Regions from separate parts of the Shewanella sp. S23-S33 genome, predicted to be linked through region 1. Evidence: predicted binding sites of a transcription regulator. Region 1 holds the regulator's gene; each other region holds the start of a gene.
What was found. The regulator sigma-54, encoded in region 1, starts transcription at its own class of promoters, with help from an activator protein. The targets are predictions, from matches to a motif close to GTTGGCACGNNNNTNGNNT.
Positions count from the first base shown of each region.

Region 2: glnA (glutamate--ammonia ligase) is a predicted target of sigma-54. The motif match lies at 1,290-1,308, and genes of this name have one in related genera.
Region 3: ACHA99_RS07760 (YggN family protein) is a predicted target of sigma-54. The motif match lies at 1,265-1,283, and genes of this name have one in related genera.
Region 4: ACHA99_RS19945 (TorF family putative porin) is a predicted target of sigma-54. The motif match lies at 1,929-1,947, and genes of this name have one in related genera.

Region 1 covers NZ_JBHFFD010000061.1:197,409-200,589, reverse strand. The annotation lists gene lptB (LPS export ABC transporter ATP-binding protein) at 1-705, shown strand, start outside; gene ACHA99_RS16835 (RNA polymerase factor sigma-54) at 813-2,291, shown strand; gene hpf (ribosome hibernation promoting factor) at 2,320-2,607, shown strand; gene ptsN (PTS IIA-like nitrogen regulatory protein PtsN) at 2,610-3,053, shown strand; gene rapZ (RNase adapter RapZ) at 3,050-3,181, shown strand, end outside.
Region 2 covers NZ_JBHFFD010000076.1:108,898-112,078, forward strand. The annotation lists gene typA (translational GTPase TypA) at 1-385, opposite strand, end outside; gene glnA (glutamate--ammonia ligase) at 1,396-2,805, shown strand; gene ACHA99_RS22095 (hypothetical protein) at 3,131-3,181, opposite strand, start outside.
Region 3 covers NZ_JBHFFD010000024.1:65,691-68,871, reverse strand. The annotation lists gene ACHA99_RS07770 (YggL family protein) at 1-242, shown strand, start outside; gene glsB (glutaminase B) at 242-1,156, shown strand; gene ACHA99_RS07760 (YggN family protein) at 1,340-2,161, shown strand; gene ACHA99_RS07755 (LysR family transcriptional regulator) at 2,602-3,181, shown strand, end outside.
Region 4 covers NZ_JBHFFD010000069.1:218,560-221,740, reverse strand. The annotation lists gene rimK (30S ribosomal protein S6--L-glutamate ligase) at 174-1,079, shown strand; gene ACHA99_RS19945 (TorF family putative porin) at 1,138-1,830, opposite strand; gene ACHA99_RS19940 (HU family DNA-binding protein) at 2,122-2,394, opposite strand; gene ACHA99_RS19935 (response regulator) at 2,554-3,181, opposite strand, start outside.

The DNA of each region.
Region 1 (3,181 bases):
AATCTGGCGAAAAGTTACAAGAGTCGCCAAGTGGTTAAAGACGTCAGTCTGACGGTAAAAACCGGTCAAGTCGTTGGCCTACTCGGTCCGAACGGCGCGGGTAAAACCACGACCTTTTACATGGTTGTCGGGCTAGTGAAGAGCGATAAGGGACATATCTTTATCGACGATGATGATTTAACCGCAGATCCTATGCATCTGCGTGCCCGCAAAGGCATAGGTTACTTACCGCAGGAAGCCAGTATCTTTCGTAAGCTAACTGTTCATGACAACATCATGGCCGTACTGCAAACTCGTAAAGAACTTAAAAACGAAGAACGAGAAGAAGAACTAGAACATCTGCTCGAAGAGTTTCATATCACCCACATCCGTGACAGCCAAGGCATGTCATTGTCGGGTGGCGAACGTCGTCGCGTCGAAATTGCGCGGGCTTTAGCCGCTAATCCTAAGTTCATTTTGCTCGATGAACCGTTTGCCGGCGTCGATCCTATTTCGGTTATCGACATCAAGAAGATTATCGAACAACTCAAAAGTCGCGGCCTTGGCGTACTGATCACAGACCATAATGTCCGCGAGACATTAGATGTATGTGAACATGCTTATATTGTGAGTCACGGAAACCTGATTGCCGAAGGAACTCCAGCAGAGATCTTAGACAATCAGCAAGTTAGGGCTGTGTACTTAGGTGAACAATTCAGGCTATAGTTAATCGAGCGAAGCCTATGGAGACAATTTATACCGCCATTGGGCTTCACTCAAAATGATAATAAGCGACCTCATCCAACAATAATAACGTAGGGATCAGCGGTAACATGAAAGCGTCACTCCAGCTCAAACTGGGTCAACAGTTAACCATGACGCCACAATTACAACAGGCCATACGTCTGTTGCAACTGTCGTCATTAGAACTGCAGCAAGAGATCCAGCAAGCATTAGATTCTAATCCCCTTCTCGAGCTGGAAGAGGATCAATTCGACGCCACTAAAACCCCTGTAAACCAAACGCTATCCGATACGGATTTCAGTGAATCTAGCACTCTGCCACCAGAAAAAGACAGCTCCACCATAGACACGGCAGAGTCGCTAACCAAAGAATCCATGCCCGATGAGCTCCCCATGGACACCACATGGGATGAAGTGTTTACCGCCTCCCCAAACTCAGGCCCCGGCGGTAGTCGTGAAGACGATATGCCCTTCCAAGGCGAGACCAGTGAAGGTTTGTACGAACACTTAGAATGGCAAAAAAACCTCACGCCGTTTTCTGAAACCGATTTAGCCATTGCCACCGCCATTATTGATGCCATCGACGATCAGGGCTATCTCACCCAAAGCACTGAAGAAATTCTCGAAGCTATGGGCAATCCTGAAGTTGAGCTTGACGAAGTCGAAGCCGTACTCAAGCGCATTCAGCATTTTGATCCCATAGGCGTTGCCGCCCGCGATTTAAGTGAATGCCTGCTGATCCAACTGTCGCATTTCGCCGCTGATACTCCCAACCTAGAAAACGCCCGTATGCTGATCAAAGATCATTTAGATCTGATCGCCGCCCGTGATTTTAGGTTATTGATGCGTAAGACTAAATTAAAAGAAGATGAATTAAGGGATGGTATAGCACTTATCCAAACCCTCAATCCTCGCCCAGGTTTGTTGATCACGCCCAATAATGACGAATACGTTATCCCAGATGTGTCTGTGTCGAAGAAAAATGGCCGCTGGGTCGTTGAGCTTAATCCTGACTGCATGCCAAAAATCAATGTAAATCAACATTATGCTTCTATGGCACGCAGTACCAAAAACCAAGCCGATAGCCAATTTATTCGCGGCCATCTGCAAGAGGCTAAATGGTTTATTAAGAGCTTAGAAAGCCGTAACGATACTTTGCTTAAAGTTGCTAATTGCATAGTGCAATATCAGCAAGGTTTCTTTGAGTATGGTGAAGAAGCCATGAAGCCTATGGTGCTTAACGATATTGCCGAAGCGGTAGAAATGCATGAGTCCACCATCTCACGGGTCACAACTCAAAAATACATGCATACCCCTAAGGGACTTTTTGAACTAAAATACTTCTTCTCTAGCCACGTCGGTACTGACGATGGTGGTGAGTGCTCATCCACAGCAATCAGAGCCTTTATAAAGAAACTGGTTGCAGCGGAAAACCAGAAAAAACCATTAAGCGATAGTAAGATGGCACAACTTCTGGCAGAACAAGGGATCAACGTAGCCCGTAGAACCATTGCGAAGTACCGAGAGGCTATGCTTATTCCACCTTCTAATCAGCGTAAAAGTTTATAACCTACAGTGGATATCGGAGGACGTTTCTATGCAAATAAACCTAAGTGGACACCATGTCGAAATTACCGAATCGTTACGTGCATATGTAGAAGAAAAGTTTTCAAAACTTGAACGCCATTTCGAACAGATCAATAATGTGCACGTTGTGCTCAATGTTGAGAAAATGCAACAGATTGCCGAAGCGAGAATAAACCTCATAGGTGGTGAAGTTTTTGCTACTTCAGAGCATGCTGACATGTATGCTGCTATAGACGCCCTGATTGACAAGCTTGACCGTCAGGTTATTAAACACAAAGAGAAGTTAACAAAACACTAATAATGGAACTTTGTACCATACTGCGGCCGGAGTGCACTACCTGCGCCACTCCGGGCAGCAAGAAAAAGGTACTGGAACTCATCAGCGACTTAGTCGCTGCCCAGTACCCGACCCTCTCATCTCAAGAGATATTCGAAAGCCTAGTGGCGCGCGAAAAGATGGGGAGCACAGGTATAGGTAACGGCATCGCCATTCCACATGGTCGACTAGCCGATATAGATCAGCCCATTGCCATACTAATTAAGTGTGAAGAGCCGATAGCATTTGATGCTATCGATAAGCAACCTGTTGATATTTTATTTGCACTACTGGTGCCTGCAGACCAATGTCAGCAGCACTTAAGTACTTTGTCTTGCATGGCCGAAAAGCTGAGCGACAAGCAAATATTAAAGCAATTACGCAAGACGCATGATGAAACGGAACTCTATCAGGTAATCACTGGATGAAACTGGTCATAGTGTCGGGCCGCTCAGGCTCAGGCAAATCTGTCGCCCTTAGGGTACTCGAAGATCTCGGCTATTATTGTGTCGATAACCTTCCCTTGCCATTGATTGGCAGTTTGCTTGAGCAACTC
Region 2 (3,181 bases), on a different contig from region 1:
TGTTGATAACAACGATTGGCTTTAGGCCTTGAGCAAACGCTTTCTTCGTTACGAAGCGAGTTTGTGGCATTGGACCGTCAACGGCATCAACTAGCAATAATACTGAGTCAACCATAGACAGAACACGCTCAACCTCACCACCGAAATCGGCGTGGCCTGGGGTATCAACGATATTAATACGGTAGTCGTTCCACTTGATGGCAGTATTCTTTGCCAGAATCGTGATCCCACGTTCCTTTTCAAGATCGTTGGAGTCCATCACCCGCTCAGTGGCTTCTCCTCGGGTTGCAAGGGTGCCTGACTGTGACAGCAACTTGTCTACCAGGGTCGTTTTGCCATGGTCAACGTGTGCAATAATGGCGATGTTACGTAAATTCTCTAGCACGGATAAACCTCTTACCATCAAACAAAAATAGGGATATTTCAGTAATTCGTTATGGTGATCGAGCTCGATCTACCACAATAAAAAGCGTGCCATTCTACTCCAGAGCGGCCTTGGCGCACAGGATTATTTTTGAACACTTATAAAACAATCCGCCAATCCTTGGGTAATTTCCGCCAATCATCCACTGAATGAAATCCTCTGTAGCCAGAGTTAACGCTCTGTTTAATTGCCATATTCATAGGAAAAATCTGAGTTAAGCAGCTGAATTTGCTATTTTTCGTATTCAATGTTAGCACTGCTAATGTCGATTTAAGCATCAGCAAAATCGACTTAGACACAGAGAAATTACCACGTGAACACACTGCAATAAATTCTGCGGCACACTTAATCTAACGTTCATGTTGGCGTTTACACCCGATGGCATGAAGACTCACTCCATTGTCACGGGATACCTTTTTACGCATCACTGATTTCACTTGGCCTGTGAACAGCAAAGACATTTCGCACATGAGAACGAACTCTTTCCTAATAATATGATAATAAACCACTATTGGATTGATAATGCGTGGCATAGTTGGACAGACTAGCGTGGTTTTATGACAATTATGCGGCGGTTATGCGGTGATAAATAGTCCCGTGCAGTGCTGCAAGTATGTGCGAGCTTCACAGAGGCGGTACTTACTGAGATAGTGAAAGCCAAAGCGTCATTGCCATCTCAGTGCCATATAAGCGGTGCATGTTATCGCTGTGCATCCCAGCTTAAGGTTTGCATGAATCAATTCAGTGCGCACCAAAATGGAGTAATGCACCAAAATGCCACAGACAAAAGCACCATTATGGTGCACGCGCGAATCCAATTAAGTGCAACAAAGATTTTAAATCATGTTAATCAGTAAGTTAAATTATTGGCATGGATATCGCTTTATAGCTCGTAAGTTTGGCTCAAGATAAATCACTTGAGTTAAAAGATTATAGAAGGGGCATCCCTTTACCCTACCGGAGGCTTGAGAATGTCAGTTGAATCAGTTTTAAAGCAACTTGAAGAATTAGAAGTTAAGTTCGTTGATTTACGTTTTACCGACACTAAAGGTAAAGAGCAGCACGTATCTATTCCTTCTCATCAGGTAGATGCTGATTTCTTCGAAGACGGCAAAATGTTTGACGGTTCTTCTATCGCTGGTTGGAAGGGCATTAACGAATCAGACATGGTACTGATGCCAGATCCAACGACATTTGTACTGGATCCTTTCACCGAAGAAACTACAGCGCTGATCCGTTGTGACATTCTTGAACCCGGTACTATGACAGGTTACGACCGTGACCCACGCTCAATTGCTAAAAAAGCAGAAGCTTACCTGATCTCTACTGGTATCGCTGATACTGTATTGATTGGACCAGAACCAGAATTCTTCCTATTTGACGATGTCCGTTTCGGTACTGACATGTCAGGTTGTTTCGTTAAGATCGACGCTAAAGAAGCGGCTTGGAACTCAGGCACTAGCTACGAAGGCGGCAACACAGGTCACCGTCCATTTGTTAAAGGCGGTTACTTCCCAGTTGCACCGGTTGACTCATCACAAGACCTACGTAGCGCTATGTGTTTAGTGCTCGAAGAAATGGGCCAAGTGGTTGAAGCGCATCACCACGAAGTGGCGACTGCAGGTCAAAACGAAATCGCCACTCGCTTCAACACCTTGACTAAGAAAGCGGATGAAATCCAAATTCTGAAGTACGTAGTGCACAACATGGCACACGCTTACGGCAAGACGGCGACTTTCATGCCTAAACCCATCGTTGGTGACAACGGTAGCGGCATGCACGTTCACCAATCTCTGGCGAAAGACGGTGTTAACTTGTTCGCTGGCGACAAATACGCAGGTTTAAGTGAAACGGCGCTGTACTACATTGGTGGTATCATCAAGCACGCTCGCGCGCTGAACGCTTTCACTAACCCAAGCACTAACTCTTACAAGCGTTTAGTGCCACACTTTGAAGCACCTGTTATGTTGGCCTACTCTGCCCGTAACCGCTCTGCATCAATCCGTATTCCAGTGGTACCAAGCCCTAAAGGCCGTCGTATCGAAGCACGTTTCCCTGATCCACATGCAAACCCATACTTAGGTTTCGCAGCGCTGCTGATGGCGGGTCTTGACGGTATCCAAAACAAGATCCACCCAGGTGAAGCGATGGACAAAGATCTGTACGATCTGCCTCCAGAAGAAGCGGCTGAAATCCCACAAGTGGCAACGTCATTAGAAAACGCCCTTGAAAATCTGCAAGCTGACCATGAGTTCCTGACTAAAGGCGGCGTGTTCAGTGAAGATTTCATCCAATCTTATATCGTACTGAAAACAGCAGAAGCTGAGCGCGTAGCACGTACAACTCACCCACTTGAGTTTGAAATGTACTACAGCCTGTAATGGCTATCGCTATACAACCGGCTCGCTTTATGTAATTGATACAGAAAATATAAAAGCCTCGATAGCAACGCTATCGGGGCTTTTTGTATTTTGAAGGTATATACAACTTTTATTCAGATTCAATCGTCGCGTTGTTCTCTAAATAGGCATCATCGCCAACCACTCTTTTATCATTCAGAGAAGGCACGCCAGACACCGCGACAACAGCAACAATAGAGATAGATGGTTAAAAACCGATCTAAATTAAACAAGGGTGCGGCATAAAACCACCTATATAGTCGGAAGTTAACTACCGCGCCATTATTGTTAAGTGTCCACGCTTTATTCAACTAGGCTGGGTATTGTCAGGGGTAAAATCTGACAATTGGACTGGTTC
Region 3 (3,181 bases), on a different contig from region 1:
TTGATGCATCAGTATCTGAAGCCGATATCGATGCAACTGTAGATAAATTCATCGATGAAGTGATCGAAACCCGTAAATTAGGTTTCCATGGCGGCGGCCACATCGAATGGGAAGGCATTATCGCCACCCAAACGATTGGTAAATGTACCGAAGAAGATATTGCTGCAGTTAAGGCATTCTGGGCGACCCAAAAAGTGTCTCAGGTTGAAGTTAGCGAACTGTACGACATTTGGTGGGGTTAATGCCCGAGTTGGCATTACTTGAGGAAGTGGTCGAGAAAGTTCGACCCTTGCTCGGCCAAGGAAAGGTTGCAAATTATATCCCCGCACTGGCCAGCGTTGATGCTGGCAAATTAGGCATTGCCGTCACGACTGTTGACGGTGAAACTTTAGGTGCGGGTGATTACCTTGAGCCGTTTTCGATTCAAAGTATCTCCAAAGTTTTCAGCTTAACCTTAGCGTTAACTTTATATGAAGAAGCCGAAATTTGGAGCCGAGTTGGCAAAGAACCTTCGGGCCATTCATTCAACTCTTTAGTTCAAGTCGAGTTAGAACGTGGCAAGCCGCGCAACCCATTTATTAATGCTGGCGCGTTAGTGATTGCTGACTTATTGCAGAGTCGTTTAGGTGCTCCTAAACACAGAATGCTTGAGTTAGTCAGGCAACTAAGCCAAAACGATAAAGTGTGTTTCGATAAACAAGTAGCAGATTCAGAATATCAGCACAGTGCGCGCAATGCGGCTATCGCTTATTTGATGAAGTCCTTTGGTAATTTTCAAGGCGATGTTGATACTGTGCTGCGCACCTATTTTCATTATTGCGCCTTGAAGATGAATTGTGCTGACTTGTCTAAGGCCATGTTGTATTTGGCTAATCGCGGCAAAAGTATCACAGGGTCTGAGCTTATCTCTCAAGTGCAAACTCGACAACTTAACGCTCTGTTGGCAACCTCGGGCTTATACGATGGTGCGGGTGAGTTTGCTTATCGTGTTGGTATGCCAGGTAAAAGTGGCGTCGGCGGCGGTATTATTGCCGTGATCCCTGGAGAACTGTCGATTTGTGTATGGTCGCCAGAACTCGATAATAATGGCAACTCACTTGCGGGCACTGCGATGCTTGAGCATCTAAGTCAGCGTCTCGGTCGTTCTATTTTCTAGTCTTATCTCTCGTTTTTTATTAGCACTATCAGACTAAATGTTAGCGAATTTCGCTAATGACCTTTTAGTGCTAACTTTCAAAATCCAACATAATCATATTGTTATAAAGTTGGCACGTCTCCTGCTAAAAGCTATTCAGTAGTTTAGGTTTATCGAATTATTCAGATTAAAGGACGAACAAAAATGAAATTAAATAAGTTATTAACTGGATTTGCATTATCTGGCGTGATTTTAGGAGCATCTAGCGTACAGCTGGCGCAAGCACAAACAGAGCCAGAAATAGATGAACGCTGTGAAGTTTCCTTAAATTATGACGTTATGGTTGAGCCTAAAAAATTAGTCATGAGCGAGAAGGGCACAGAAAAGTATCGTATCGAAGTTGACAAGTTATTCGTGGAAGGTAAGCAAGTTAACTTAACCGACAAGCAGAAAAAATTGGTTACTCAATATGCCGATGAAGTTTCGACTCAAGTGCCAGAAGTGATTGAACTGGTGAATGAGGCAGTATCTCTTGCTTCCAAAGCTGTTGGTATGGCCTTAACACCTTTAATGGGTGATGCCGCTGGTGCAAAATTTGATGAAATGATGGCTGGCGTTCAAAAACGGGTTGACTCAGTGGCTTACAAGAATGGTGATAGCTTCTATTTAGGGGCGACTGAAGACTCGATGCAAAGTACATTTAACGATGAATTTGAGCTGGAAATGGAACAAATTGTCCAGAATTCAATTGGCGCAATTATGATGAACCTAGGTGGCCAAATCATGTCTGGTGGCGGTGAGAATTTTGAAGCCAAGATGGATACCTTCTCCAAAAAAATGGACAATTTAGGCCAAGATATTGAGCAACAAGTTGAGAGCCAATCTAAGGGATTAGAAGCTAAGGCTGACCGTTTGTGCGACCGATTTGAAAATTTGTTAGTGCTTGAAAATCAATTGCGCCAAGAAGTGCCAGAACTAGCACCTTATGTGTTGACACAAAACTCAACCAAGGAACTGCGTGAATAGTTCTTGTAAATAGTTCTTGCGAATCGCCCTTAGTTTTAACTGCAATAACTTCTATCTCCTTGTGCATGAGTCAAACTTGAATGCTACGCCCCTAGTCAATTTATCGACTAGGGGCTTTTTTATTGGCTACGGTTTAATCGTGGCTACAACCCTTATGGCTAAGTTGATGTGGCTTAATAGGCTAGGCTTGCAGCGATTTAGTTCGGAATGTTACAGTCTAGAGACGAATATTTGGTATACTCTTAAAATATAATTAAAAGCTGGCATATCAGTCAGATATAACCCCCTACTTTAGTGGACTTTTTCGGTCTAAATCTCTGCGTTATGTCATTTTGATGCGAGATATCAATGCTATGGTTATTTTTAAGCGATGATTACGCTAACCACTGCTATTCACCGAAAGTTAATATCATTGTCGTAAACAGCTTAAGGCGACTTCCATGTTAGAACTGTTAGAACCTATTGCGATTTTTACTCATGTGGCCAGAGCAGGTAGTTTTAGTGCCGCCGCAAGAAGGCTTGGGATCTCTAAGTCTAAGGTCAGTACACAAGTCGCCGATCTTGAACATAGACTTGGTGTTCAATTAATTCAACGTACCACCCGCAGCTTAAGCCTGACTGAAGCAGGGCATTTGCTGTATCTGCAAGGTGAAGAACTGCTGCGTGACGCTGAACAAGCGATAGCCAGCGTGCATAACTTAAATGATGCGACCCGCGGCGTGCTTAAGGTTGGAATTTCCCAATCCTTTGGGGTGATGCATATCATTCCTGCGTTGCCATCTTTTATGGCAAAACATCCTGAGCTTGAGCTACAAGTGAGCTTACTGGACCATAAAGTGGATGTCGTGAGCGAAGGCTTAGACTTACTATTAACTATGTCTGAGCAATTACCGCTTGGCATGGTTGCTAGACCTCTGATGAAGTGCCAATTCCTGTTAGTTGCTTCGCCTGGCTATATTGCTCAACATGGCGAGCCAACTCGACCTGAGCAGCTAGTTGACCACAACTGTTTGGTCTATC
Region 4 (3,181 bases), on a different contig from region 1:
TTCCGAGTGTGATAGGTCTTGAAGTATTTCATTAGCATAATGATTTCGTCTGGTGAGGAATATTTTCTTGCTTTACACTGAGCAATAGACAAATATCAGCCCCTTTTTCTGTCGCTGTGCTTTTGGTGCCGCAGAACGGTTTATTCACTCATGCTTAAGTTGGTCACTCAGCAATGAAAATAGGTATTTTATCCCAATTCCCCCAGTTGTATTCAACACAACGTTTAGTCGCGGCTTGCCAAAGTCGTGGACATGAAGCGGTCGTGATCAATACGCTGAATTGCTATATGAATATTAATTCTATTAAACCTAGCATTCATTATGAAGGTACTGAATTAGTTGGGTTTGATGCCATCATTCCGCGTATTCATGCTAGCGTGACTTTTTATGGTTGTGCCGTTGTACGTCAGTTTGAAATGATGGGCGTATATGCCGCGAATGATTCAATCTCCATTGCGCGTTCGCGGGACAAATTGCGGGCACTGCAACTACTTTCCCGCAAAGGGATTGGCATGCCAGTGACGGGTTTTGCCAATAAGCCAAATGATATCCCAGATCTCATCAATATGGTGGGCGGCGCTCCGTTAGTCATTAAATTACTCGAAGGCACTCAAGGGATTGGTGTCGTACTCGCTGAAACTAAAACGGCTGCTGAGAGCGTGATTGAAGCATTCTTGGGGCTCAAAGCGAATATCTTAGTGCAGGAATACATTAAAGAATCCAATGGTAGTGATATTCGTTGTTTTGTTGTCGGTGACAAGGTTGTTGCTTCGATGAAGCGTCAAGGTCCCGAGGGCGATTTCCGCTCTAATCTGCATTTAGGGGGTTGTGGTGAGGTGGTAAAAATCACCTCTGTTGAGCGTAAAATGGCTATTGCCGCTGTGAAGGCGATGGGATTGGTTGTCGCGGGAGTAGATATTTTACGTTCTAACCGTGGCCCACTGATCCTTGAGGTTAATTCGGCGCCAGGCATTGAAGGGATTGAGCAAACAACAGGGATTTCAGTGACTGAGCCTATTGTTGAATATATTGAGAAAATGGTTGCGGCCCGTAAAACAAACCGGTCAATTATTGCCTAGTAGGTGATGGTGATCAAACGACGCCACTTTTTAAGGTGGCGTTTTTTATGTTTAGAGCTTATAGATCAAAACTGTAGGAATATCCGAGTACTAGTTTGGCATCATCATCGGTGAGATCGGTATCTGAGACCATAAATGACACTGTGCCTATGCTGGTATCTGCGCTGAGAGTCACGTTATAGTCGGCATAATTATCTTCGCCAAACCAAGATTGGACGACATCACCGCTTGAGTAACCATAGTGCACTGATAAACTCAGCTTTTCAGTGAGAGGAACGGATACCGTCGCGGCAAGATAACTGAGATCTTTATTATCTAAAGGATCGGCGGCCAGATCGTCACCGGCATTGATGACTTGGGAGTAAGCAAGTTCGAGCCATTTCCACGTGACAGCAGCATGGAGCTCACCAAAATCAATACTGCCTGGTGCGTCTGGATAGGCGTAGTAGAGATAGCCAAAGTCGTAGCTGATGTCTTCGGTAATACTGCCGCCATAACCCGCATATAGATCAAGCTCGTAGCTAGTATCATCACCAAAATCCACATTCGATGCCCAAGTTCCCGCATAAAATCCAGAATCGTGGCTGTAGTCAAGGCCACCTTGGATTGCGACTGCATCTTTAGTTTGGGTCGCACCGCGCCATAGGTAATTAGAGGTACCGCCAATGTTGCCTGATACGGCTGCAAAGGCGTTGCCTGCCAGTAACATTCCCGTCGATAAGGCCAAAACGCTGTACAGTGATTTCTTCATGCTCATCCCCTCGATTGACTTATTTATCGATTCACCATTGGCACACTCAAAGTCAGCTGTGTTCATTAGTGCATCTTGGTTTTTTTCTAAGGAAGGATTTGCTAATCACATGCCACTATTACAATGCCATGTAAAACAAAGGATTAGAGCTTGCAATGTTGATGAAATGTTTTTATTTGCCAGTTTGTGGGGCAGAGGCGCACTTTTGTTGTGCAAAAAATATTCAGTGCTTCACTGGGATTGGGCAAAAAAAACGCCTCACAATGGAGGCGTTGTATTGAATTTTATAACTTAGTTTACGCTGTCACGTAGGGTTTTACCCGCTTTAAACTTAGGCACTGTCGCTTCAGCAATTTGAATTTCTTTACCCGTTTGTGGGTTACGGCCAGTGCGAGCGGCACGAGTCGCTGTTTCAAAAGAACCGAAACCTACGATGGAGATTTTGTCACCATTTTTCATTGATTCGGTAATAGCTGCTTCAAAAGACTTCAATGCGCGTGCTGCTTCTACTTTCGTTAGATCGGCATTTTCTGCAATTTTGGCGATTAGTTCAGTTTTGTTCATTTTTATTGTCTCTTCTTTCCGTAGATTTATTTGAAATAAGCGTGCCTAACATGCCATAAGGTTTAACGCTTGGAAAGCCTTTTGCGTCTAGCGTGCAGCAGGATGTTCAGTAAAGCGCAGAATATTTACTCAGTTCGTGACTTAAGTTTTATTCTGGTTTTATTCTTCTAACAGTTGATAGAGTAATTTTTTAACAAGTTTGGGTTCAAAGGGTTTGTCACATAAGGCATTTACACCCGCTTGGGACACATTGCTGAGGTGGGTATCGTTGGCTTCGGAAGACACCATCAAGATGGGAATGTGTGATTGTTGGCTTTCATTGCGGATAAATTGTGTCAAAGCTAGCCCATCTACACTTGGCATATTGTAATCAGTGATCACTAAGTCGAACATATTGTGTTTCATTAACGCTATGGCTTGCGCGCCATCCTCGGCCTCGGTAATCAGCTTCATCCCTAAGTTACCAATCGTACGTTTAATGACGTTTCTTGCCATACGGCTATCATCGACCACTAATACACGCACATCTTGTACATCGAAATTACTCAGGTCGAGTTCATCGTGGCTGAGTAAATCAATCGTGGCATTCAATGCTGTACCTAAATGGTCGGCACTGAAGGGTTTAGGTAGAATCGCTACTACACCCGATTGGCGGAATATTTCAAGTTGCTCACGGCGGCACTCACTCGAGACCAGCATAAATTGGATATCTTTGCAGTCAGCGTTGGCCCTTAAGTAGCCCAAGAGATCGATGGCAGTGCCATCATTAAAATGCATGGCGCTCGCA